Regions from separate parts of the Pantoea sp. SGAir0183 genome, predicted to be linked through region 4. Evidence: predicted binding sites of a transcription regulator. Region 4 holds the regulator's gene; each other region holds the start of a gene.

Region 1 (5,822 bases), 920 kb from region 4:
GATGGCCCGACAGCGTTTACATCGCTTTTGCCAGTTTTTTAGGACTGACCTGCCAGAGCAGCTTGCCCTGGCTTTCCGCCGGGTCAAAATCCACGCAGGCAATGGCCGAAGTAGCGAACATCGGTGGCGTTTCCTGAGGGCACAGCTCCGACACCAGATAACCGACCAGCGGCAGGTGAGAGATCACCAGCACCGATTTCACCCCTTCGTTTGCCAGCGTCTGCAAATAGCAGCCCACCAGCCCCGGATCGCCGCCAGGCGTTAACTCCGGCAGGATATCCGCCCCGTCTGGTAAGGGCAGCGCCTCACGAACTGTCGCGAGCGTTTGTTGCGCACGCAGATAAGGGCTGACCAGGACACGTTCAATGTCAACAGCCTGATCTTTTAACCAGTTCGCCATCTGGCGTGATTCATCACATCCACAAAGCGTTAAGGGCCGGACTGAATCACTGGCAGCGTCGAGCGCCGCATCGCCGTGACGCATGATAAAAACTTGCATAAAGCACCGCTGTTGTTTGTCGACATCGCCTGACACCTTCGTGTCAGGCGCTTCATTCTGCGAATGAACGTCGTGTTTTACCCTAATGGCTTCAGTATAGTCAACCGGTTGTTTATTAAATAAGCACCTACCCGATTACGGCGTCGCATCATGATGGTGCGACACACGACTAACCCCCTGAATCAGGATGGATATTCATATTTATGAAGAAGTGTAAAACTTTGTCTGCTGTTGCGCTGCCCGCTGCAATCTTTCACAGGGTGCAAAGCGGTCACCATATTGCTGCTCAAGCCGCGTTAATCTGTTGACGATTTCCCCAGCACCAAGGCGATCAATATAGTGAAATGGCCCACCCAGAAACGGGGGAAAGCCAATACCAAACACCGCACCAATATCACCGTCACGGGGCGAGCGGATAACCTGCTCATCCAGACAGCGCACCGCCTCATTTAACATCATCATCACGCAGCGCTCTGCGATGTGTGCCCCACTCTGCACGCTTGCGGGTTTAATCTGCAATACGTCGTACACGGTGGGATCCGGCTTTTTACGTTGCAAACGTGACGATTCATACAGATAGAACCCTTTATGATTTTTTCGCCCTTTGCGTCCGTCGTTGATCACGGCCGCCAGAGCAGGCGGTGCCGCAAACCGTTCACCGTAAGCCTGCTGCAACCCGGGCGAGATTTTACTGCCAACATCGATGCCCACCTCATCCAGCAGTTGAACCGGCCCAACCGGAAAGCCAAACATCACCAGTGCGCGGTCAATATGTTCAACAGGTTCGCCCTCAAGCAGACAGCGCATCGCTTCGTTGATGTAGGGCGTCAGAATACGGTTGACGTAAAAGCCCGGTCTGTCAGCGACCACAATCGGCGTTTTGCCCTGTTTACGTGCCAGCGTGACGGTGCTGGCGAGCGTTTCAGGCGATGTCGCCGCATGCGGGATAACTTCAACCAGCGGCATTTTCTCCACCGGACTGAAGTAGTGCAGGCCAATAATATTCTCAGGACGCGCGGCCTTCGCCGCAATGTCGGCAATCGGGAGGGAAGAGGTATTGGACGCAAAAATCGTCTGGGGCTGACAGTGCGTTTCCACCTCTGCCACCATTTGCTGTTTCAGCGCCAGATCTTCAAACACCGCCTCGATGACGATGTCACGTTGGGTAAACCCCTGATAGTCGGTACCGCCGCTGATGCGCGCCATCTGCTGCTGGCGCTGCGCCGGGGTGAGCTGACGACGCTGCACTTTTTTACTCAGCAGCGCCCAACTGGTCTGCAGCGCATGATTAATGCCGTTCAGGCTGATGTCTTTGATGCGCACGGGCAGACCGGCATGAATTGCGCTGACGCAGGCAATGCCGCCGCCCATCAACCCGCCGCCCAGCACACCGACACGTTCGACTGGCCGGGGCTGCGCCTCAGTTCCGTTCTCTTTTTTCAGCGCGGTGGAGGCAAAAAACAGGCTGCGTAGCGCCGCCGATTCCGGCGTCATGGCCAGCTCGCCAAAGGCGCGCGCCTCGGCGGCATAACCTGCCTGACTGCTTTGCTCAAGCCCAATGCGCACCACATCGATGATACGTTGCGTGGCCGGATAGTTCCCCTGGGTTTTGCGTTCCGTTTCCCGCCTGACCAGCGCAAACAAGGCCTGGCGGGCGATAGGCCCCTGCAGCAGACGGTCGCGCAGCGGAAGCGGTGCGCGGCGGCATTTGCCTTTTTTAACGCTTTCGATAGCGGTATCCAGCAGGATCGCCTGCGGCACCGCGTCATCGACAATCCCCAGCTTCTTCGCCTGCTTCGCGCGCAGGCTTTTCCCCGTCAGGATGAGAGGTAAAGCCTTTTGCACACCAATCAGATGCGGCAGACGCTGCGTGCCACCCGAACCGGGCAGTAATCCCAGTTGCACTTCCGGCAGTCCCAGACGGGTTTTATCATCCAGCGTACAGATGCGTGAATGACAGGCCAGCGCCAGCTCAAGACCGCCGCCTAAGCAGGCCCCGTGAATCGCGGCCACCACAGGAAACGGCAAGGCGGCAATCGCGGCCATTACCTCCTGCCCTTGCCTTGTCAGAGCTTCGGCTTCATCCGCACGCTGACAGCGATCAATCATGGTGATATCGGCACCTGCTACAAAGTTGTCAGGCTTCCCGGAAATCAGTACCAGCCCGAGCAGCTGCGGATGCTGGCGTGCCTCGCTAATCAGGCTGGCAATCTGGACCGCAAATTCCGCCTTCAGCGTATTCATTTTTTCATTGGGCACATCAATGGTGATCACGCCAACATGATCGTCCCGCATCTGCAAAGTAAACGCGCGCTGTTCCATTATTCGGCCTCCAGAACCATGGCTGCACCTAATCCTCCGGCGGCACAGGCCGTGACCAGTCCCAGCCCGCCTCCGCGCCGACGCAATTCATTTAAGGTCTGCGTGATCATGCGCGCGCCGGTCGCCGCAAAAGGATGACCATAGGCGATGGAGCCGCCCAGGACGTTAAAACGTGCATCGTCGATTTCACCCAGCGCGTGCGAGCGGTTTAATACCTCGCGGGCAAAACGTTCGTCACGAAACAGCTTGATATTACTCAAGGTCTGCGCCGCGAACGCTTCATGCATATCAATAAGCGTCAGATCAGCCAGCGTGATGCCAGCACGATCAAGCGCCAGCGGCGAGGCGTAAGCGGGCCCGAGCAGCATGTCCTGCCAGACATCAATGGCGGTAAAGGCGTAGCTGCGCAGATAGCCCAGCGGCTGTAATCCCAGCGCTTTGGCCTGGCCTTCACGCATCAATATCACCGCCGCCGCCCCGTCCGTTAACGGCGTGCTGTTGGCTGCCGTTACCGTGCCGTGCTGGCGATCAAACGCCGGACGTAAACGGGCATAGTCAGCCGCTTTCGCATCCATTCGCACGTTATTATCCTGGTCTATGGGGGCCTTGAAGGGCGGGACGAAGGCGGCCATGACTTCCTGATTCAGCACGCCCGACTGCCAGGCCTGCGCTGCGCGCAGATGCGAACGCAGAGCCAGCGCATCCTGTTCTTCCCGGCTGATGCCGTGCGTTTTCGCCATCTGTTCTGCGGTATCGCCCATGCGTAATCCTGTGGAGTATTCGGCCACGGCAGGCGGCACCGGTAACAGATCGCCGGGACGCAGGCGGCGCAGAATCTGAAACTTTTGGGAAAGGCTTTTTGCTTTGTTCATATCCACCAGCGCACGAGCCAGCGTTTTACTGACGCCAATCGGCAGGACGGAAGAGGAATCCGCGCCGCCCGCAATACCGACCGAAATCGTGCCTGCCAGCAGGCTTTCCGTGACGTTAGCCACCGCCTGGAAGCTGGTCGCACAGGCTCGGCTGACGCTGTACGCATCGGTACTGACGCTGAGACCACTGCTCAGCACAATTTCCCGCGCGATGTTGGGAGCCTCTGGCATCTGCACCACCTGACCAAACACCAGTTGCTCAATCATCCCGACCGGTAACTCACTCCGGGCCACCATTTCACTGACCACCATCCGGCCCAGCTCTACGGCGGGAATGCCATGAAATCCTGTCGCCTGACGGAGAAAAGGCGTACGTAATCCATGAGTGATAGCGATGCGCTCGCCCGTACGCGTCAACAGTGACTGCGCTTTGCTCATTGTATCCACCTGTGCATCGTGACCGGGGCATCATTGCCAAAAGAGGTCTGACCTGATCCACAGTGTTAACCACAAGCGGCTACGCCGCCAACATCAGGAAGAGAAAAGTGAGATGAGAAACACGAAAATGACAAACGCCGCCGGGCAGCGGCGTTAAGCGGTTCAGCGTAAACCTAACTGAAAAATCAGGGTTTCTGCCTGACAGCTAAAAGTAAAAGCAACATCAAGCCGCACGCCGCCCGTCTCTTCTGTGAATCGCGCATCTATGACACAGGGATCGGACTCGACCTGACGCGCCCTTTCGCTCAGTTCAGCCAGTTTGCTGTCGGCTTCCGCGCGCTGGCCAAACCACGCTGACCAACTGGCGGTACAATCGGTGTTGTCCATTACGGTACCGACATCCACACAACAGCATGCCGCCGTTTCGGTCGCGCGACATTTTTTCAGAGCATCCGTCATGGTAATCTCCTGGTTTCACAACTAAAGGGAAAAGCCTTGCTGCGAAAAATTCTACGCTTTGGATTTCTCCCCCGCTATGCACGCGACGCTAAGTGACGAATATCACAATATAATTTGATCTGAATCAGTTTTGCGCCTGCTGCCTGCCTCGTTTCCCGCAGAGAAGTGTTAAGCAGATCGAATTTTCATCTATCAAATTGGAAATAATTTAAAAACAATATTGCAACATGTGTACAGGTCGGACCTATACTCTCCGCACTGGTCTGATATGTCCGACCGTCATCAGTCCATACAATCCGCCGTTCCTTGTTACACGACGTCACAACGTTAAATAATAATTCACATGAGGTTGTGGTCATGAACCATAAAAACCTGTTCGCAAAGTCAGCCGTGGCAGCTGCGGTAGCGCTTATTTCCTCTAACGTTTACGCAGCCGGATTTCAGTTAAATGAATTTTCTTCCATTGGTTTAGGTCGTGCTTATTCAGGCGAAGGCGCAATGGGTGATACGGCGGCCTCAGCCAGCCGTAACCCGGCGACCATGGCGCTGATGGATCGCCCTGAATTTTCACTCGGTGCGGTATATATCGATCCTCAAGTGGATATCAGCGGCCAGAGTCCAACAGGACGGAGCCTGGATGCGAAAAACATCGCGCCTAATCAGTGGATCCCTGATCTGCACTATGTCCAGCCGATTAATGACCAATGGTGGGTAGGTGCCTCTGCCACCTCAAACTACGGTCTGGCGACAGAATTTAATAACGGTTATACCGCAGGCGGATTCGGCGGTAAAACAGACCTGACGACCGTTAATCTTAACCTCAGCACCGCCTACCGCCTGAATGAACACTTCAGCTTTGGTGTGGGTTTTGATGCCGTTTATGCTAAAGCGAAAATTGAGCGTTATGCCGGAGAGTCGTTCTCCGCGCTGGGCATTCCTGCGGATACCCAAATTACCCGACTAAAGGGGAACGAATGGGGTTATGGCTGGAACGCCGGTGTACTTTATGAGGTTGATAATAATAACCGTTTTGGTTTCACCTACCGCTCTGAGGTGAAAGTTGACTTTGATGGGGATTACAAAAGTAATCTTCCTGCGGCCATCAACGCATTTAACATTCCCGGCGCACCTTTTGGCACAAGCGGAAACACGATTCCGGGTTCATTAACCCTGAATCTGCCAGAAATGTGGGAAGTTTCAGGCTGGCATAAAGTCGCGCCACAATGGGCCGT
Region 2 (5,822 bases), 530 kb from region 4:
CAGCAGGTTTAATTCGTCGATCAGCGTTTTTTCATAATCGCGCACCACCTCAACCGGACGCAGACGGCGACCATCCGGCAGCAGGCGCGGTACCCAACGGGCGATGCGGTAGATCAGCTTCATATCGGCTTTGATCACCGGCAGAATATCCGGGCGGATAACCTTAATGACAACCTTTTTGCCGTTGGATTTCAGTGTTGCCGTGTGAACCTGCGCAATAGAGGCAGAAGCCAGTGGGGTGATATCGAAGTCATCAAACCAGGACTCAATCGGTGCCCCCATGGAGGCTTCGATTTGTGCTTTGGCTTTCACGCCGTCGAAGGGCGCAACCCGGTCCTGCAAAATAGCCAGTTCATCGGCGATCTGCGGGGGAAACAGGTCACGCCGCGTGGACAGCATCTGACCAAACTTGATCCAGACGGGGCCCAGCTGTTCCATCGCCAGACGCAGCCGAATGCCCATCTGTTCGTGTTTGTGCTGGTTAGGAATCCAAAACACGCACCGCCGCCACAGCCGAAGCGGCAGAGTAATACGCATTTGGGGAATCAGTTCATCAAGTCCGTATGTCAGAAACACCTTGATAATGAAATATAACCGGCGGATCTCTCCAAAACTCATTTCGCCTCCAGCTGTGCCAGACGCGCATTAAGCGCATCAAGCGAACGTTCCATCGCGCTAACTTCCTCAGCGAACCAGGCAAATTCCAGCGCACCTGGCGCAACGCGCCACTCTTCCGTCAACGCCTGACCGAGATAATCCTGACGTCGCTGCGTTTCCGCTTTAAACAAGCGAAATGCGCGCTGCGCACCCTGGCTGATCCCTTGCGCGGCGATATCACCGATCCAGGGGGCCAGGTATTCGGCAGGATCCAGCTCAGCCAGATCCATCAACGCAGAGAATTGCTGCACCACCTGCAAATCCCCTTCGACCTGTAACTCACCGCTGCGTATCAGCGTCGTCAGTTGCTGGCGATCACGTAGCTTCGGCAGCGACTTAAGCTGCGTAATGACCGTGCAGTCGCTGCTGTCCTGCCAGTCACTAAGGACATCCAGCTGTTGCTCACTGAACACCAGCACCAGCGGCCAGGATAGCTCACTCAAACGCAACATCAGTACCTTGCCTGCTAAACGCTGACGTGCGCTTTTCAGACCACGATCGCGGTAGAGAATACGGTTTAGCGCCGTTTCAATACCGGCAGTGATGACGGGGGTTAAGGTCATGGCCATAATGGTTAAAATTTAAACCCACGATGAAGTGCCACGATGCCGCCCGTCATATTTGAATAGGTGGTGTTTTCAAATCCCACATCGTTCATCATCGCTTTCAGGGTTTCCTGGTCGGGATGCATGCGGATGGACTCGGCCAGATAGCGATAACTTTCTGCATCCTGAGCAACCAGTTGGCCGATGCGCGGCAGAATATGGAACGAGTAGGCATCGTAGGCTTTGCTCAGCGGCTCAATAACAGGTTTCGAGAACTCCAGCACCAGCAAGCGTCCACCCGGTTTCAGCACGCGGAACATCGACGCCAGCGCCTTCTCTTTTTCCGTAACGTTACGCAGGCCAAAAGAGATCGTAATGCAGTCGAAGTAGTTGTCAGGAAACGGCAGCGCTTCGGCGTTGGCCTGAACATAACTGACATTGCCAACGATACCGAGGTTTCGTAGCTTCTCCCGGCCCATTTTCAGCATAGAGCTGTTAATGTCAGCCAGAACAACCTGCCCGGTCTCGCCCACCAGCCGTGAAAATTTTGCGGTTAAATCACCGGTTCCACCGGCCAGATCCAGGACACGCTGACCGCGACGCACACCGCTGCTGTCGATGGTAAAACGCTTCCAGACGCGATGGACGCCAAACGACATTAAGTCGTTCATCAGGTCATATTTCGCCGCTACGGAATGAAACACGTCCGCGACTTTGTCGGCTTTCTCGCTCTTGGCGACGGTCTGAAAGCCAAAATGGGTAGTTTCCTGCTGTGATTCATCTGCCATCGGTTTTACCTGCTCCACAAACAATACTTATGGAAGTGTATCAGAGTCACGGAGGTCAGGCACGTTGGCGACCTGCTTATTCGTGGAGGTGCCGAACCCGCTCACAACTTTCGTCTGCGTTTTGGTCGTTACCGGGCATACTGTCGTGCTCATTTTCGGGCATCGCGCGTTCGACCAGATGGGGATTGATAGCGCGTTTAACCTCTACACCTAAGTCACGGAAGCCTTCCGTTTGTGCGATCAAATTACCCCGCCCTTCTGCCAGCTTCTTCATCGCTTCACGATAGCTGTTTTGGGCCTTATCAAGGCTGTGACCAATACCGCTCATATCATCAACAAACAGGCGCATTTTGTCGTAAAGCCTGGCTGCGCGCTCGGCAATCCGCTGCGCATTGCGGCTTTGATGCTCGTAGCGCCAGAGATTGTTGATGGTACGCAATGCAACCAGCAGCGTGGTCGGACTGACCAGCATGATATTTTGCTGGAGCGCTTCGCCGATCAATTCTGGCTGCCGATCGATTGCCAGTAAAAACGCCGGTTCAACCGGGATAAACATCAACACATAATCCAGTGAGCGTAAACCGGGCAATTGTTGATAATCTTTACGGCCCAGCAAACGGATATGGCCGCGTACGGCACTGATATGCGCCTGAATGGCCTGTTCACGTTCAATGTCGTCATCCGCGTTGAAATACCGCTCGTAGGCAACCAGCGTCATTTTGGCGTCGATCACCACATCTTTCCCCTGGGGAAGCCGGACGATGACATCGGGCTGCATGCGGCTTTGCTGCTCGTTCTGCATGCTGACCTGGATATCGTATTCATAGCCTTCACGCAATCCTGACGCTTCCAGTACCCGGCTCAGCACCACCTCGCCCCAGTTGCCCTGGATTTTGTTGTCGCCTTTGAGCGCTTTGGTCAGGTTGAGCGCTTCCTGGGCCATCTGCGCATTGAGTTGCTGTAGCTGACGAATCTCGTGGGTCAGTGTATGGCGTTCACGCGCTTCCGCGCCAAAGCTCTCATTAACCTGCCGCCGAAAGCCATCGAGCTGTTCACGCAACGGCCCAATCAGGCTGTTCAGACTTTGACGGTTTTGCTCATCAACGCGGCGACCGCTGTTTTCAAAAATTCGGTTAGCCAGGTTTTCAAACTGCGCGCTAAGCCGCTGCTCGCTGTTGGTCAACAGGCGCTGCTTCTCTTCCGCTGCAAAACGGGTTTCCTCAAGACGGATGGTCACTTCACGCAGCTCGGCTTCCTGCGCGCTGTTCACCTCCAGCTGATTGCGCAGCTCTCGTGTCAGTTGCTCGCTCTCATTACGCCAGTAATCCAGCTGTTGCAGGCGCTCATTGGCTCCGCTTAATGATCCATGAAGCTGTCTCAACTCCTGTTCGCGCTGTTGCAGCTGCTGCTGGAGCTGCTCGATGTGCTGTTGCTGACGTTGTTGTGCTTCGTTAAGCAGACGGCGCTCTGTGGTAAAGCTGGCTAACTGATGACTGACACGCATTTGCGCCAGTATCCAGCCAACACCCAGGCCGGCGAGCCCAAGGCAGATGCTGATAATGATGTGCTGATCCATATTCTCCCCGCTGGTCAGGCTATTGAGGAAAAAGGTAAATTCGCACTGTATGAATGTCCAGATATATTTACTGAGGGGGAAAGACGAGACGTAAAGACAAGGCCATGACAGGCCGGACAGCCGGCCTGTCTGTCAAACGAAGGGCTAGAGTAAGCGACGCGCCGCTTCAACTACTATTTTGACGGCATCGCTTTCGGTCTGCTTCATCGTCACTGCATCGGGAATCTCTTTTTGCGTGCGGTTAACAATCACGCCCGCCACCATGCCTGCGCGCAGGCCCTGACTGGCGCACATGGTTAACAGCGTCGCCGATTCCATCTCATAGTTCAGGACGCCCATCTGCTGCCACTCCTGCATAGAGCCCTGAAAACGGTTCACGACGCGGCCCGAGAAGGTGTCGTAGCGCTCCTGGCCGGGGTAGAAAGTATCAGATGAGGCGGTAATCCCGATATGAGTTTTGGCACCGCAGGCTTCTGCCGCAGCCACTAAGGCCGTTGTGCAGGTGAAATCGGCGACGGCCGGAAATTCCATTGGTGCGAAGTGCAGGCTGGCACCGTCCAGGCGTACAGACGCCGTCGTAACCAGAACGTCGCCGACATTGATATGCGGCTGGATGGCGCCCGTTGTCCCTACACGCAGGAAAGTGCGCACGCCAAGCTGAGCAAGCTCCTCGACGGCAATGGAGGTGGAAGGTCCGCCAATCCCGGTAGAACAGACCACGACGGGTTTACCGTCAAGCTTAGCCAGCCAGCTGGTGAACTCACGATGGGAAGCCAGGTGCCGGGGATCGTCCATCAGTCCGGCAATTTTTTTTACACGTTCCGGATCGCCAGGAACAATGGCCAGTGTCGCCCCCTGCAGGTCGGCTTTCGTCAGGCCAAGATGGAAAACGTCAGACTGTGTCATATCAGACTCCGGGTTAAGGAAAAACAGTACGCCACTTTACGTTACCCGACGGGTTAAATGTGTGACTGGTTTCACTCAAGAAAATGAAAGTTACATTTTCGGTGAAATTTTTAGTGATTAATATCACACGTTTATCTCAGACCTTCCGTAATGCTACATATGGTGATGTGGAAGGCAGCATGAGAATGTTAAAGAGAAGTGTATTTTAAAGGTTATAAGCTCTGTTACGCATTGCCCGGAACCAGTAATAAATGCCCAGGCTATAGTTACGTGATTGCGCATACGCTTGCACGGAGATAACGATGAAAACCGACGATAATATGACACAAAAATCAGCCGCAGGCGCGTTTGCTCCGGCAGTTCAGCCCACGGCTTCGACCACCATTATTACCGACAGCCCGGCCATCCACGCCGGTGAGACGTCTATTCCGAGTCAGGGTGAAAATCTTCCGGCTTTTTACGCGAAACCGCAGTCAGCAGACGGGCCGTTGCCTGTTGTGCTGGTCGTGCAGGAAATTTTCGGCGTTCATGAACACATTCGCGACATTTGTCGTCGTCTGGCGCTGGAAGGCTATCTGGCTGTCGCGCCAGAGCTTTACTTCCGCGAAGGCGACCCCAACGACTACAACGATATTCCTACGCTGTTTAAAGAACTGGTCAGCAAGGTGCCTGACAGCCAGGTACTGGCGGATCTCGATCATGCCGCTAACTGGGCGGCCCGCAACGGTGGCGATATCCGGCGGATGGGAATTACCGGTTTCTGTTGGGGCGGACGCATCAGTTGGCTCTATGCGGCACACAACCCGCAACTTCGCGCTGCCGTGGCCTGGTATGGTCGCCTGGTAGGGGAAAAAACCATGAAGCAGCAAAAACATCCTATCGATATTGCTGTGGATCTGAACGCGCCTGTGCTGGGTTTGTATGGTGGTCAGGATGACGGCATTCCGCTGGAAAGCGTGGAGCAGATGCGCCAGGCCTTACATGCTGCAAACGCAAAGGCAGAGATCATTGTGTATCCCGATGCCGGGCATGCTTTTAACGCCGACTATCGTCCGAGCTACCATGCCGAATCGGCAAAAGACGGCTGGGCACGTATGTTAGCCTGGTTTAAGCAGTACGGTGTCGCATCCACTGAGTGATAAAAAAGGGCGCGTAAGCGCCCAAACTCTCGCGTCGCCATCCAACACCCGCAAATCTGAGAGCTTTTCCGCGTTAAGCCTGCTCACAAGCCTGGTGGGTTTTCAGGCTGGATTGCGGAGTGTCCCATAGCCGTTCTGCAGCAACATAACGCGCCTCATTTTTTCTGCTATTTCTTGAGTGAATGTCGTCACCCTCCGGTCCGTTCCGTTT
Region 3 (5,822 bases), 520 kb from region 4:
AGGAAGACGGTAGCCAGGAGGCAGGAACGTAATGCTGTTACGTCACAAGGAAGGCTTCAGGACGAAGCAGGACACTCAGGAATGAGTTAAGGGACACCTCCAGGATGGAGAATGAGAGCCCCTCGGACGAGGCGGTGGGCCAGGAGGCTAAGGAGTGATCAGGATGATTCGCGGAAGGACTACGCACGGGAAAAGTTGTCAAGGATGAGCAGGGAGCATTAACGTAGCAGGAGAGCTGCAAACGAACCGGGAGCACTGTTTAATACAGTGCTCCCTTTTTTTGTGCCTGCGGGTTATCCTTGCCGCCCCTTTTTATTCGTCAGAGGTGAGGCATGACGTCAGAACAGTTTATTATGCAACGGCTTGAACAGCTCGAAGCCGTCATGCGTGAGCACGATCTGTGGCAGGTGGACGCGCCAGACGAACAGGCTTTCGCAAGCCAGCAACCTTTTTTCCTCGACACGATGCAGCCGCTGGAATGGTTGCAGTGGGTCCTGATTCCACGGGTGCAGATGCTGATTCGTGCGGGCCAGGCATTGCCAAAAAATTTTGCGGTTGCCCCCTATTTTGAAATGGCGTTAACGCCGGTTCAGCCGGGGCGCACACTGTTGTTGCTGACCTTACAGCAGCTGGATGCATTGCTGCAGGATGACCCGGTCTGATGCTGGAAATCATTTATCAGGATGCGTGGCTGGTCGCGGTGAATAAGCCCGCAGGCTGGCTGGTGCACCGCAGTTGGCTTGATCGCCATGAAACCCGGTTTGTGATGCAGACGGTACGCGACCAGATAGGCCAGCATGTTTTCACGGCGCATCGGCTGGATCGCCCCACATCAGGCGTGCTGCTGATGGGGCTGTCCAGTGAGGTAGGCCGCCTGCTGTCCCAGCAGTTTGAGCATCACCACATGGAAAAGACCTACCATGCCATTGTGCGCGGCTGGCTTGAAGGCAGTGACAGGCTGGATTATCCGTTGGTGGAAGAGCTGGACAAGATCGCGGACAAATTTGTCAGCGAACCCCGTGCGCCGCAGCCGGCGGTGACCGATTACGCCGCACTGGCAACGGTAGAAATGCCGGTCGCCATCAGTCGCTATCCCACGGCACGTTACAGCCTGGTTGAGCTTAAACCGCAAACCGGGCGGAAACATCAACTCCGTCGGCACATGTCCCATTTGCGTCATCCCATCATCGGCGATTCGGCCCACGGGGATTTACGCCAGAATCGTGGTGCGGCTGCGCACTTTGGGGCCAGCCGTTTGATGTTGCATGCCAGCAGCTTATCCCTTAACCATCCTGTGACGGGCGAACCGCTGCTTATTCGTGCCGGGCTCGATCCTGTCTGGCAACGGGTGATGGAGCAGTTTGGCTGGCAGGCCTGTATTCCTGATGTGCCACGGGTTGAGTTTCTCGCAGGCTCAGGTCAGGATAGCGTTCCGGAATAAAGGGGAAAAGAAATGGCAAAGATTGGGATTTTTGTAGGCACCGTCTATGGGAACGCCTTACTGGTTGCAGAAGAAGCTGAGCCGTTGTTGCAGCAGCAGGGCCATGAGGTAACGATTTTCGAAGATCCGACACTGGCCGACTGGCAACACTATGCCAGTGATGTCGCTCTGATCATCACCTCGACCACCGGTCAGGGCGATTTTCCGGATACGATTTCCGGCCTGTTTCATGCTATTCAGGATAAGCTGGGCCATCAGCCCACGCTGCGTTATGGCGTGATAGCGTTGGGCGACAGCAGTTATGAAAATTTCTGCGGCGCAGGCAAGCGTTTTGATGCATTACTGCAGGCGCACCAGGCGAAGCGGATCGGTGACGTGTTGCTCATCGACGCCACCGAAAATCCGGAGCCAGAGTCGGTAACGTCTCCCTGGGTTGAGCAGTGGGGCAAACAGCTCTGACTGTACAGGGTGGGAGAAGACGGCACCCGCGTGGCTGACATGCGCGCCACGCGGGTGTCAGCACGGCCTGTCGGCATAAAAACGGCATCAGGTGATCGGTGCGGGATTAAAGACCGCCAGCTGATTGCGGATGCCCCAGCGGTCTGACCAGGTTTGTTTCCGGCCGCTGGCAATGTCCAGAATTAATGTAAACAACCGCCAGCCAACCTGCTCGATGGTTTCTTCGCCCGTGGCAATCGTACCGGCGTTAATATCCATTAAATCATGCCAGCGTTCAGCCAATGCGGTACGGGTCGCCATCTTAATCACCGGAATCGCCGCCAGGCCGTAAGGCGTTCCCCTGCCTGTTGTAAAAACCTGTAAGGTGATGCCTGAGGCCAGCTGCTGCGTGCCGCAGACAAAATCGCTGGCGGGCGTGGCGGCAAAAATCAGCCCTCGTCGTGTTGGCCGTTGTCCCGGTGACAGCACTTCCATAATCGGGCTTCGGCCTGATTTGGCAATCGAGCCTAATGCTTTTTCCACCACGTTGGCCAGTCCGCCTTTCTTGTTGCCGGGCGAGGGATTGGCGCTGCGGTCCGTTTTGCCTTGATCGAGATAGCGATCATACCAGGCCATTTCCTCAATCAGTCGCTGGCCCACGGTCTGGTCAACCACGCGTGGCGTCAGCAAATGAATGGCATCCCGTACCTCCGTGACTTCAGAAAACATTACGGTGGCTCCGCAGCGTACCAGCAGATCAGCGGCGAAGCCGACGGCGGGATTCGCGGTCACGCCCGAAAACGCGTCGCTGCCGCCACACTGCATGCCCACCACCAGTTCAGAGGCCGGGCAGGTTTCGCGCTGGCGTTGATTAAGGCGGCTCAGGTGGCGCTCTGCGACCTGCAAAATCTCATCCACCATGGCACCGAAGCCCACCCGGCTCTCGTCCTGCAAACGCACAATATCCGCATCGTCCAGCGAGATGGGCTGTACGTCAGGCGTGCCGGTCAGCAGGCGTTCGGGTTGTAACTTTTCGCATCCCAGACTGACCACCATGATTTCGCCGCCGAAATTGGCATTCAGGGCCAGATTATGAACGGTTCGGATCGGGATCACCGCCGCGGGGGCATTGATCGCCACGCCACAGCCATAAAGATGATTTAGCGCCACCACGCCATCAACGTTGGGATAGCGGGGCAGTAAATCACGCTCAATGATTTGCACCACATAATCCACCACGCCCGCGACGCAGTGCACGCTGGTAGTGATCCCCAGCAGATTACGGGTGCCCACGCTGCCGTCAGCGTTGCGATAGCCCTCAAAGGTATAACCGTCCAGCGGCGGTAACGCCGGCGGCACATTATTCGCTAAAGGTAAATGCGCTAAGTCCGGGGCGTCCGGCAGAGCAATTAGCGATTCGTCGATCCAGCTCCCCTGGGCGATATCACGCATGGCCAGACCAATCACCTCGCCATAGCGCAGTATGGGCTGCCCATCAGGAATAGCCTGCAGCGCCACCTTGTGTCCCTGGGGAATATGCTCGGTCAGAGTTAAGCCATCACGAAACGTGGTACCGGCAGGCAGTCCCTGGCTGTTAACCACAATGGCCACGTTATCGTTTTCATGAACTTTGATATAGAGCGGTTGTTCGTTTGACAGGGGGATCATCGCTCACCTTCCAGTGCGTCGCGCCTTATTTCTGTGGCGCATTCATTATAAGAAGTCAGATGTCACAGGTTCAGTATTTGCCACCGTCAGTATAAAGAGGGGTTCTCACCTGCACATTGTGCAATTGACCTACATTCAGCCTTCAGAGACGGCCGTTTTCATGTCTTTTTACCAAATCAAGTGAAGATTCTCACAAAGCCGGCGATCGTCGGGCGTAGGAGCTGGCTTTGGGTGAGGAATACCAAAATACGTGAAATGCGCCGCAGTGTTTTATGCAATAGCCCAAAAAAGCACGATTCCTTCTCCTTATTCCAGGGAGATATTCCAATGTCACCGTGAAACCCACTTCTTATACTGATTTCCGTTTCCCCGGTCAGGTTATATGTCACGCCGCGTGAGCAATTTGCCAATAAAAAAATCGCCGTGTTTAACCTACATCTCTCTGATACCCAACGCGATGTGTATGCAGTCAGAGCGAATGTCACTTTCGCTATTTTTCAGGAGTGCATCATGAGTAGTTTTCACCAGACGTCAGAGGCGGTCCAGAAACGGACAAATGCACGCTACTGGATTGTGGTCATGTTGTTTATTGTGACCTCATTCAACTACGGCGACCGGGCGACGTTATCCATCGCTGGCTCCGCGATGGCAAAGGATATTGGCCTCGATCCCGTGGGCATGGGTTACATCTTCTCGGCGTTTTCGTGGGCCTATGTTATTGGACAAATCCCCGGCGGCTGGCTGTTGGATCGCTTTGGGTCCAAACGCGTCTATTTCTGGAGCATCTTCCTCTGGTCGTTATTTACCTTGCTGCAAGGCTTCGTGGACCTGTTCAGCGGTTACACCATCGTGATGGCGCTGTTTATGTTGCGCTTTATGGTGGGGCTGGCAGAAGCACCTTCATTTCCGGGTAACAGCCGAATTGTGGCCGCCTGGTTTCCGGCTCAGGAGCGCGGCACCGCCGTGGCCATTTTCAATTCTGCCCAGTATTTTGCGACCGTGATTTTCGCACCCATCATGGGCTGGCTGACCTCCGCAGTCGGTTGGGCTCATGTCTTCTGGTTCATGGGGGGACTGGGCATCATCCTGAGCCTTATCTGGCTCAAAGTGATTCACGATCCCAGCGATCATCCTGGCGTTAATCAGGCGGAACGGGAATACATGGAGCAGGGCGGTGCGCTGATCAACATGGATCAGAAAAGCGAAAAGCAAAACGTCAGCTTCCGTGACAAGCGGTTCCAGATCAAACAGCTGCTGCAGTCACGCATGATGATCGGTATCTATATTGGCCAGTACTGCATCAACGCACTGACCTATTTCTTTATCACCTGGTTTCCGGTTTATCTGGTTCAGGCGCGCGGAATGTCGATTCTTAAAGCCGGTTTTGTTGCCTCCGTACCGGCACTGTGCGGCTTTATTGGCGGCGTGCTGGGTGGCGTGATCTCCGACTGGCTGATGCGCAAAACCGGTTCCCTGAACATCGCCCGCAAAACGCCCATTGTGCTCGGGATGCTGCTCTCGACCTCTATGGTGATATGTAACTACGTTGAAACCGACTGGGTTGTGGTGCTGTTTATGGCGACGGCCTTTTTTGGCAAAGGCATTGGTGCGTTGGGCTGGGCGGTGATGGCCGATACCGCGCCGAAGGAGATCAGCGGTCTGAGCGGCGGCCTGTTCAATATGTTTGGTAATGCGTCCGGCATTATCACGCCTGTCGCGATTGGCTACATCATTGCCTCGACCGGATCGTATAACGGTGCGCTGGTATACGTGGGTATCCACGCCTTTGTCGCGGTACTCAGTTATCTGGTGCTGGTGGATAACATCAAGCGCATTGAGCTGAAAACCCGCTAAGGAGCCTGTATGAATACGCAATCCACGCCCGTTATCACCGCTATGCAGGTTGTGCCGGTGGCCGGTTACGACAGTATGCTGCTCAACATTGGGGGGGCACACAATGCCAGTTTTACCCGCAACATTGTAATACTGACGGACAGTGCGGGTCATACCGGGCTGGGTGAGGCACCGGGAGGCGAGACCATTTATCAGACCTTGCTGGATGCCGTACCGCAGGTGACAGGTCAGCAGGTCGCCTGCCTGAACCGGCTGGTACAGCAGGTGCATCGGGGCAATCAGTCTGCGGATTTCGAGACCTTTGGCAAGGGCGCCTGGACGTTCGAACTGCGCGTAAATGCGGTTGCGGCGCTGGAGGCCGCGCTGCTGGATCTGCTGGGGCAATGTCTGGGCGTGCCGGTCGCCGAGCTGCTGGGGCCGG
Region 4 (5,822 bases):
TTGACGACGCGATCACGGCCCGGGCGCATGGTTTTGCCGACGCCACGGATTATTACCGTCGCGCCAGCGCTATGCCGCGCCTTAAGTTCGTGACAAAACCGCTGCTCATCATCCATGCAAAAGATGACCCGTTCATGAGCGATGAGGTGATCCCGCAGCCTGCGCAATTATCTGCCACTATTACCTATCAGCTGACACAGCAGGGTGGGCATGTTGGTTTCGTCAGTGGCACCCTGCGTCAGCCTCGGTTGTGGCTGGAGCAGCGCGTGCCACAGTGGATTTCCTCTTATCTGGATAACTGACTCTGTGATTATTCCCTGGGAACAGGTTTCTCCCGAAACCCTTGAAAATCTTATCGAAGCGTTTGTTTTGCGTGAAGGCACGGATTACGGCGAGCAGGAGCTCAGCCTGACGGAAAAAGTCGCCGATGTGCGTCGTCAGCTGGAGCACGGCGAGGTCGTTCTGGTATGGTCGGAACTGCACGAGTCGGTCAACATCATGCGCAAAAGCGAGTTTCGTGGCTGATGCAACGAACGGAAAATCGTGCTAACAATGCTCATCGCCCGACGTCACAGGGACTTCAACTATGTCTGCACGCCATCCGATTATCGCGGTAACGGGCTCCAGCGGTGCGGGAACCACCACCACCAGCCTGGCGTTCCGTAAAATTTTTCAGCAACTCGGTTTGCACGCTGCCGAACTGGAAGGGGACAGTTTTCACCGCTTTACCCGACCCGAAATGGACATGGCTATCCGAAAAGCGCGCGATCTGGGGCGACATATCAGCTACTTTGGCCCGGAGGCGAATGATTTTGGCCTGCTGGAGCAAACGTTCATCGAATACGGCGAACACGGTAAGGGCCAGTCGCGTAAGTATCTGCACACCTATGATGAAGCCGTTCCCTGGAACCAGGTTCCCGGCACCTTCACGCCCTGGCAACCGTTACCTCCGGATATGGATGTGCTGTTTTATGAAGGCTTGCACGGCGGCGTGGTGACTGCACAACACAATGTGGCGGAAAAAGTCGATTTGCTGGTCGGCGTCGTGCCCATCGTCAACCTGGAGTGGATTCAGAAACTGGTGCGCGATACCAGCGAGCGTGGCCATTCACGCGAAGCGGTGATGGATTCGGTAGTGCGTTCCATGGAAGATTACATCAATTTCATTACGCCGCAGTTTTCACGAACCCATATTAACTTTCAGCGCGTCCCCACGGTGGATACCTCTAATCCCTTTGCCGCGCGCACCATCCCTTCGCTGGATGAAAGCTTTGTGGTTATCCACTTTCAGGGGCTGGAAGACATTGATTTTCCCTATCTGCTGGCCATGCTGCAGGGATCGTTTATTTCCAATATCAACACGCTGGTGGTACCCGGCGGCAAAATGGGACTGGCGATGGAGTTAATTATGGCGCCGTTAGTAAAACGGCTCATGGAAGGGAAACGGATTGAATAACCACAGAGGCCAGCCTGGCCTCTGTGAGATTACAGCGCGATCACTTCGTAGCTGTGGGTAATGTTGACGCCTTTGCCTAACATGATGGCGACAGAGCAATATTTTTCCGCTGACAGATCGACAGCGCGTGCCACGGCTTTATCCGAAAGTGCGTTGCCGCTGACGATAAAATGCAGATTGATATGGGTAAAGATGCGGGGGGCTTCTTCCCGACGTTCAGACAATAGTTTCACTTCGCAATCAACCACATCGTTGCGGCCTTTTTGCAAAATTGACACAACGTCAATGGCGCTGCATCCCCCTGCCGCCATCAGCACCATCTCCATAGGGCTCGGCGCTTTATCGCCAGAATTGCCATCCATCAGTACCTGATGGCCGGACGATGATTCCCCCAGGAATGTTAACCCTTCAACCCATTTGACGCGTGCCTGCATAATTTTGACCTCAGAATACCCTGTTTTGGCTCAGCGTACGCTTTTGCCTGGGAAACAGCAATCCAGAGAAAACGCCATCTTGCTGAAGCGAGACAACACAAGACAGTCGACGTAAGCTGTGCTACAAACAGAGCTGAAAATATTTTTCGTCATCCGAAGACGAAGCCGGGAAGAATGATGCGCACTGCGCCGAATGCAGCCCGAATAATTTCCTGAATGGAAAGACGCTTAACGCTTACATCGCCTGGCAGGGAAACAGAGCCCTGTATTTTGGGCACGATTACAACAGAGGATAATAGCGAATGGTTCTCGGCAAACCGCAAACAGACCCTACACTTGAATGGTTCCTGTCCCATTGCCATATTCACAAGTATCCATCCAAAAGTACGCTCATTCATCAAGGTGAAAAGGCGGAAACGCTTTACTACATCGTTAAAGGTTCCGTTGCGGTACTGATTAAGGATGAAGAAGGCAAGGAGATGATTCTGTCCTATCTGAATCAGGGCGACTTTATTGGTGAGCTTGGCCTGTTCGAAGAAGGTCAGGAGCGCAGCGCCTGGGTACGTGCGAAAACCGCGTGCGAAGTGGCAGAGATTTCCTACAAAAAATTCCGTCAGCTGATTCAGGTGAATCCGGACATCCTCATGCGCCTCTCCTCGCAAATGGCGCGCCGTCTGCAGGTCACATCGGAAAAAGTGGGCAACCTCGCGTTCCTTGATGTCACCGGTCGCATTGCGCAGACGTTGCTCAACCTGGCGAAACAGCCGGATGCCATGACGCATCCTGACGGCATGCAAATTAAAATTACGCGTCAGGAAATTGGCCAAATCGTGGGATGTTCACGTGAAACCGTGGGACGTATTTTGAAGATGCTGGAAGACCAGAATCTGATCTCCGCACACGGCAAAACAATTGTTGTTTACGGCACGCGCTAAGCTTTATTCTTCACGGCATAATGGCAACGTTATGCCGTGAATTATTTGCGTTGAGCCGATGTGGCGAAGAATAATTTATCACCCTGAAGTTAACTATGCCCTGCGCCAGACACTGGTGTTGTGTCTCCCCGTCGCGCTCGGCTGGCTGTTTGGCGATCTGCAAAAAGGATTGCTGTTCTCATTGGTGCCTGCCTGCTGCAATATTGCCGGTCTGGATACACCCCACAAACGCTTCTTTAAACGCCTGATTGTCGGCGGCAGCCTGTTTGCCCTGGGTAGCTTACTGATGCAGTGGCTTCTGTTTAAAGACGTGCCCTTACCGCTTATTCTTTTCGCTCTGCCTTTGCTGCTGGGCGTGACAGGTGAAATCAGCCCACTGCACGCACGGTTACTCCCTGCCACACTGATCGCAGCGATATTTACCACCAGCCTGATTGGCCGCATGCCCATTTACGTACCGCCCCTGCTCTACATCGGCGGTACGCTGTGGTATGGCCTGTTTAACTGGTTCTGGTTTTGGCTGTGGAAAGAGCAGCCAATGCGTGAAAGCCTGAGTCTGATTTACCGCGAACTGGCGAACTATTGTGACGCCAAGTACACCTTGTTGACGCAACTTACCGATCCGGAGAAGGCGCTACCACCGTTGCTGGCGCGGCAACAAAAAGCAATCGACCTCATCAACACCTGTTATCAGCAGATGCATATGCTGTCCGCCAGCCGCGATCACAGTCATAAGCGACTGACCCGCGCTTTTCAGGTCGCACTGGATTTACAGGAACACATTTCTGTCAGCCTGCATCAGCCAGAAGAAGTGCAAAAACTGGTAGAACAAAGCCATGCTGAGGCCGTGATTCGCTGGAATGCGAAAACCATTTCCGCCCGTTTACGTGAGCTGGCAGACAACATCCTGTACCACCAACTGTCCAGTCGCTTTGATATGGACAAGCAGCTGGGGGCACTGGAAAAAATCGCCCGTCAGCACCCGGACAATCCGGTAGGAAATTTTTGCCTTTATCACTTCAGCCGCATCGCACGGGTACTGCGTACACAAAAGCCCCTTTATCAGCGTGATTTGATGGCGGATCGCCAGCGCCGTTTACCGCTTCTGCCCGCACTCAGAAGCTATCTCTCGCTGCGCTCTTCTGCCCTGCGCACGGCCGGACGTTTTTCTGTGATGCTGATGCTGGGTAGCGGGCTGGCGCTGTTCTTTTCGATTCCCAAACCCTACTGGATTCTGATGACCATTATGTTTGTCAGCCAGAGTAACTACAGCGCTACACGGGTGCGTATTCAGCACCGTGCGCTGGGCACCTTTGCCGGGCTGGTGATTGCGGCAGCCTCGCTGCGGCTGGATGTCCCTGAACCGCTGGTGTTGAGCATCATGCTGGTGATTACCTTTATCAGCTATCGCTTTACCCGCCAGTTTTACGGCTGGTCGATGGTGGGGTTCACGGTCACCGCGGTATATACCCTGCAACTTCTGTCACTTAACGGCGCACAATTCTTACTGCCGCGCCTGCTGGATACCCTGATGGGCTGCCTGATTGCGTTTGGCGGAACGTTATGGCTTTGGCCGCAATGGCAAAGTGCCCTGCTACGACAGAACGCACATGATGTGCTTGAGGCTTTCCAGGACGCGTTACGCATGTTGCTTGGTCCGGAACAGTCTCCCGAGGTACTCGCCTATCAGCGCGTTAACGTTAATCAGGCCCACAATGCAGTCTTTAACTCACTAAATCAGGCGATGCAGGAGCCGGGGTTTAACGCACGCTATTTACAGGATATGCGTTTATGGGTCACGCACAGCCAGTTTATCGTTGAGCACATCAACGCCATGACGATTCTGGCACGCGAACATACCATGCTGCCGCCTACGCTGGCGGAGCACTATCTGCAATGGTGTGAAATTGCGCTGCAGCGTTGCCAGCAGCGGCTTGAATATGATGGCGAAAGTTCGCAAACCGATCTTTTACAGGGGATTGAAGATATCAACGAGGGACCGGTCACAGTACTGGAGCAGCACATCAGGCGCATTCTGGATCATCTTAAGGTGATGCACACGATCTCATCGCTGGCGTGGAACCAGCGACCGCATCATGGTCGCTGGCTGATTCGTAGTCTGGGTCGAAAATAACTCAGGCAGCCAGGACTTTCCCGGCCGCTTTGGCAAAGCGCGCCATGCCTTCTTCAATATCGGCGGGTTCAATAATCAGTGAAGGGGCAAAACGCATCACATCCGTACCAGCCACCAGCACCATAACGCCTTCAGCCGCGGCGGCATTGAGGATATCGCGTGATTTTCCGGCATGTTGCGGCTTCAGGGCCGCGCCTACCAGTAAGCCTTTGCCGCGAATATCGCTAAACAGATCGTAACGGGCATCAATCGCCTTGAGTGCCTCGACAAACTGCTGACGACGGGATTCCACGCCGTTCAGCACGTCTGGCGTATTGATCAGATCCAGCGCGGTTTCAGCAATCGCACAGGCCAGCGGATTGCCACCATAGGTGGTGCCATGCACGCCAGGAGCCATCGTTGACGCCACCTCCTCAGTGGTCAGCATCGCGCTGACAGGAAAACCACCGCCCAGCGCTTTCGCCGAAGTCAGAATGTCTGGCGTGACGCCGTAGTGCTCATAAGCAAACAGCTTACCGCTGCGCCCCATACCGCTCTGAACTTCATCCAGCACCAGCAACGCCTGATGTTTATCGCAGAGCTCACGCAGCCCCTGCATAAATTCTGGCGTGGCCGGCATGACGCCACCTTCACCCTGAATGGGCTCAACGACAATCGCACAGGTGTGGTCGTCGATAACGGCTTTCACTGCCGCCAAATCGTTGAATGGCACATGCACAATGTCAGCGGGTTTCGGGCCAAAACCGTCGGAATATTTTGGCTGGCCGCCTACCGTGACCGTAAACAGCGTCCGGCCATGAAAGGCATTATGGAAGGCAATAATTTTGCTTTTAAACGGGCTATGACGTTTACAGGCATAATAA

Evidence for each region. The regulator CRP, encoded in region 4, controls carbon source genes, mostly activating them, when cyclic AMP is high. The targets are predictions, from matches to a motif close to ATGTGANNNNNNTCACAT.
Region 1: a site for CRP is predicted at 4,681-4,698, ahead of C1N59_RS06390 (YfcZ/YiiS family protein). Genes of this name have one in related genera too.
Region 2: a site for CRP is predicted at 4,584-4,601, ahead of udp (uridine phosphorylase). Genes of this name have one in related genera too.
Region 3: a site for CRP is predicted at 3,726-3,743, ahead of garD (galactarate dehydratase). Genes of this name have one in related genera too.

Annotation. Positions count from the first base shown of each region.
Region 1 covers NZ_CP028053.1:1,325,036-1,330,857, reverse strand. The annotation lists gene sixA (phosphohistidine phosphatase SixA) at 17-499, opposite strand; gene fadJ (fatty acid oxidation complex subunit alpha FadJ) at 701-2,821, opposite strand; gene fadI (acetyl-CoA C-acyltransferase FadI) at 2,821-4,131, opposite strand; gene C1N59_RS06390 (YfcZ/YiiS family protein) at 4,294-4,590, opposite strand; gene fadL (long-chain fatty acid transporter FadL) at 4,948-5,822, shown strand, end outside.
Region 2 covers NZ_CP028053.1:4,251,820-4,257,641, forward strand. The annotation lists gene ubiB (ubiquinone biosynthesis regulatory protein kinase UbiB) at 1-618, opposite strand, end outside; gene C1N59_RS19785 (ubiquinone biosynthesis protein UbiJ) at 615-1,220, opposite strand; gene ubiE (bifunctional demethylmenaquinone methyltransferase/2-methoxy-6-polyprenyl-1,4-benzoquinol methylase UbiE) at 1,232-1,990, opposite strand; gene rmuC (DNA recombination protein RmuC) at 2,067-3,566, opposite strand; gene udp (uridine phosphorylase) at 3,711-4,472, opposite strand; gene C1N59_RS19805 (dienelactone hydrolase family protein) at 4,775-5,611, shown strand.
Region 3 covers NZ_CP028053.1:928,859-934,680, forward strand. The annotation lists gene C1N59_RS04495 (YqcC family protein) at 333-662, shown strand; gene truC (tRNA pseudouridine(65) synthase TruC) at 662-1,441, shown strand; gene C1N59_RS04505 (flavodoxin) at 1,454-1,900, shown strand; gene garD (galactarate dehydratase) at 1,988-3,547, opposite strand; gene C1N59_RS04515 (MFS transporter) at 4,058-5,401, shown strand; gene C1N59_RS04520 (enolase C-terminal domain-like protein) at 5,411-5,822, shown strand, end outside.
Region 4 covers NZ_CP028053.1:409,726-415,547, reverse strand. The annotation lists gene C1N59_RS01900 (hydrolase) at 1-302, shown strand, start outside; gene C1N59_RS01895 (YheU family protein) at 307-525, shown strand; gene C1N59_RS01890 (phosphoribulokinase) at 587-1,456, shown strand; gene C1N59_RS01885 (OsmC family protein) at 1,486-1,890, opposite strand; gene crp (cAMP-activated global transcriptional regulator CRP) at 2,193-2,825, shown strand; gene C1N59_RS01875 (YccS/YhfK family putative transporter) at 2,884-4,959, shown strand; gene C1N59_RS01870 (bifunctional acetylornithine/succinyldiaminopimelate transaminase) at 4,961-5,822, opposite strand, start outside.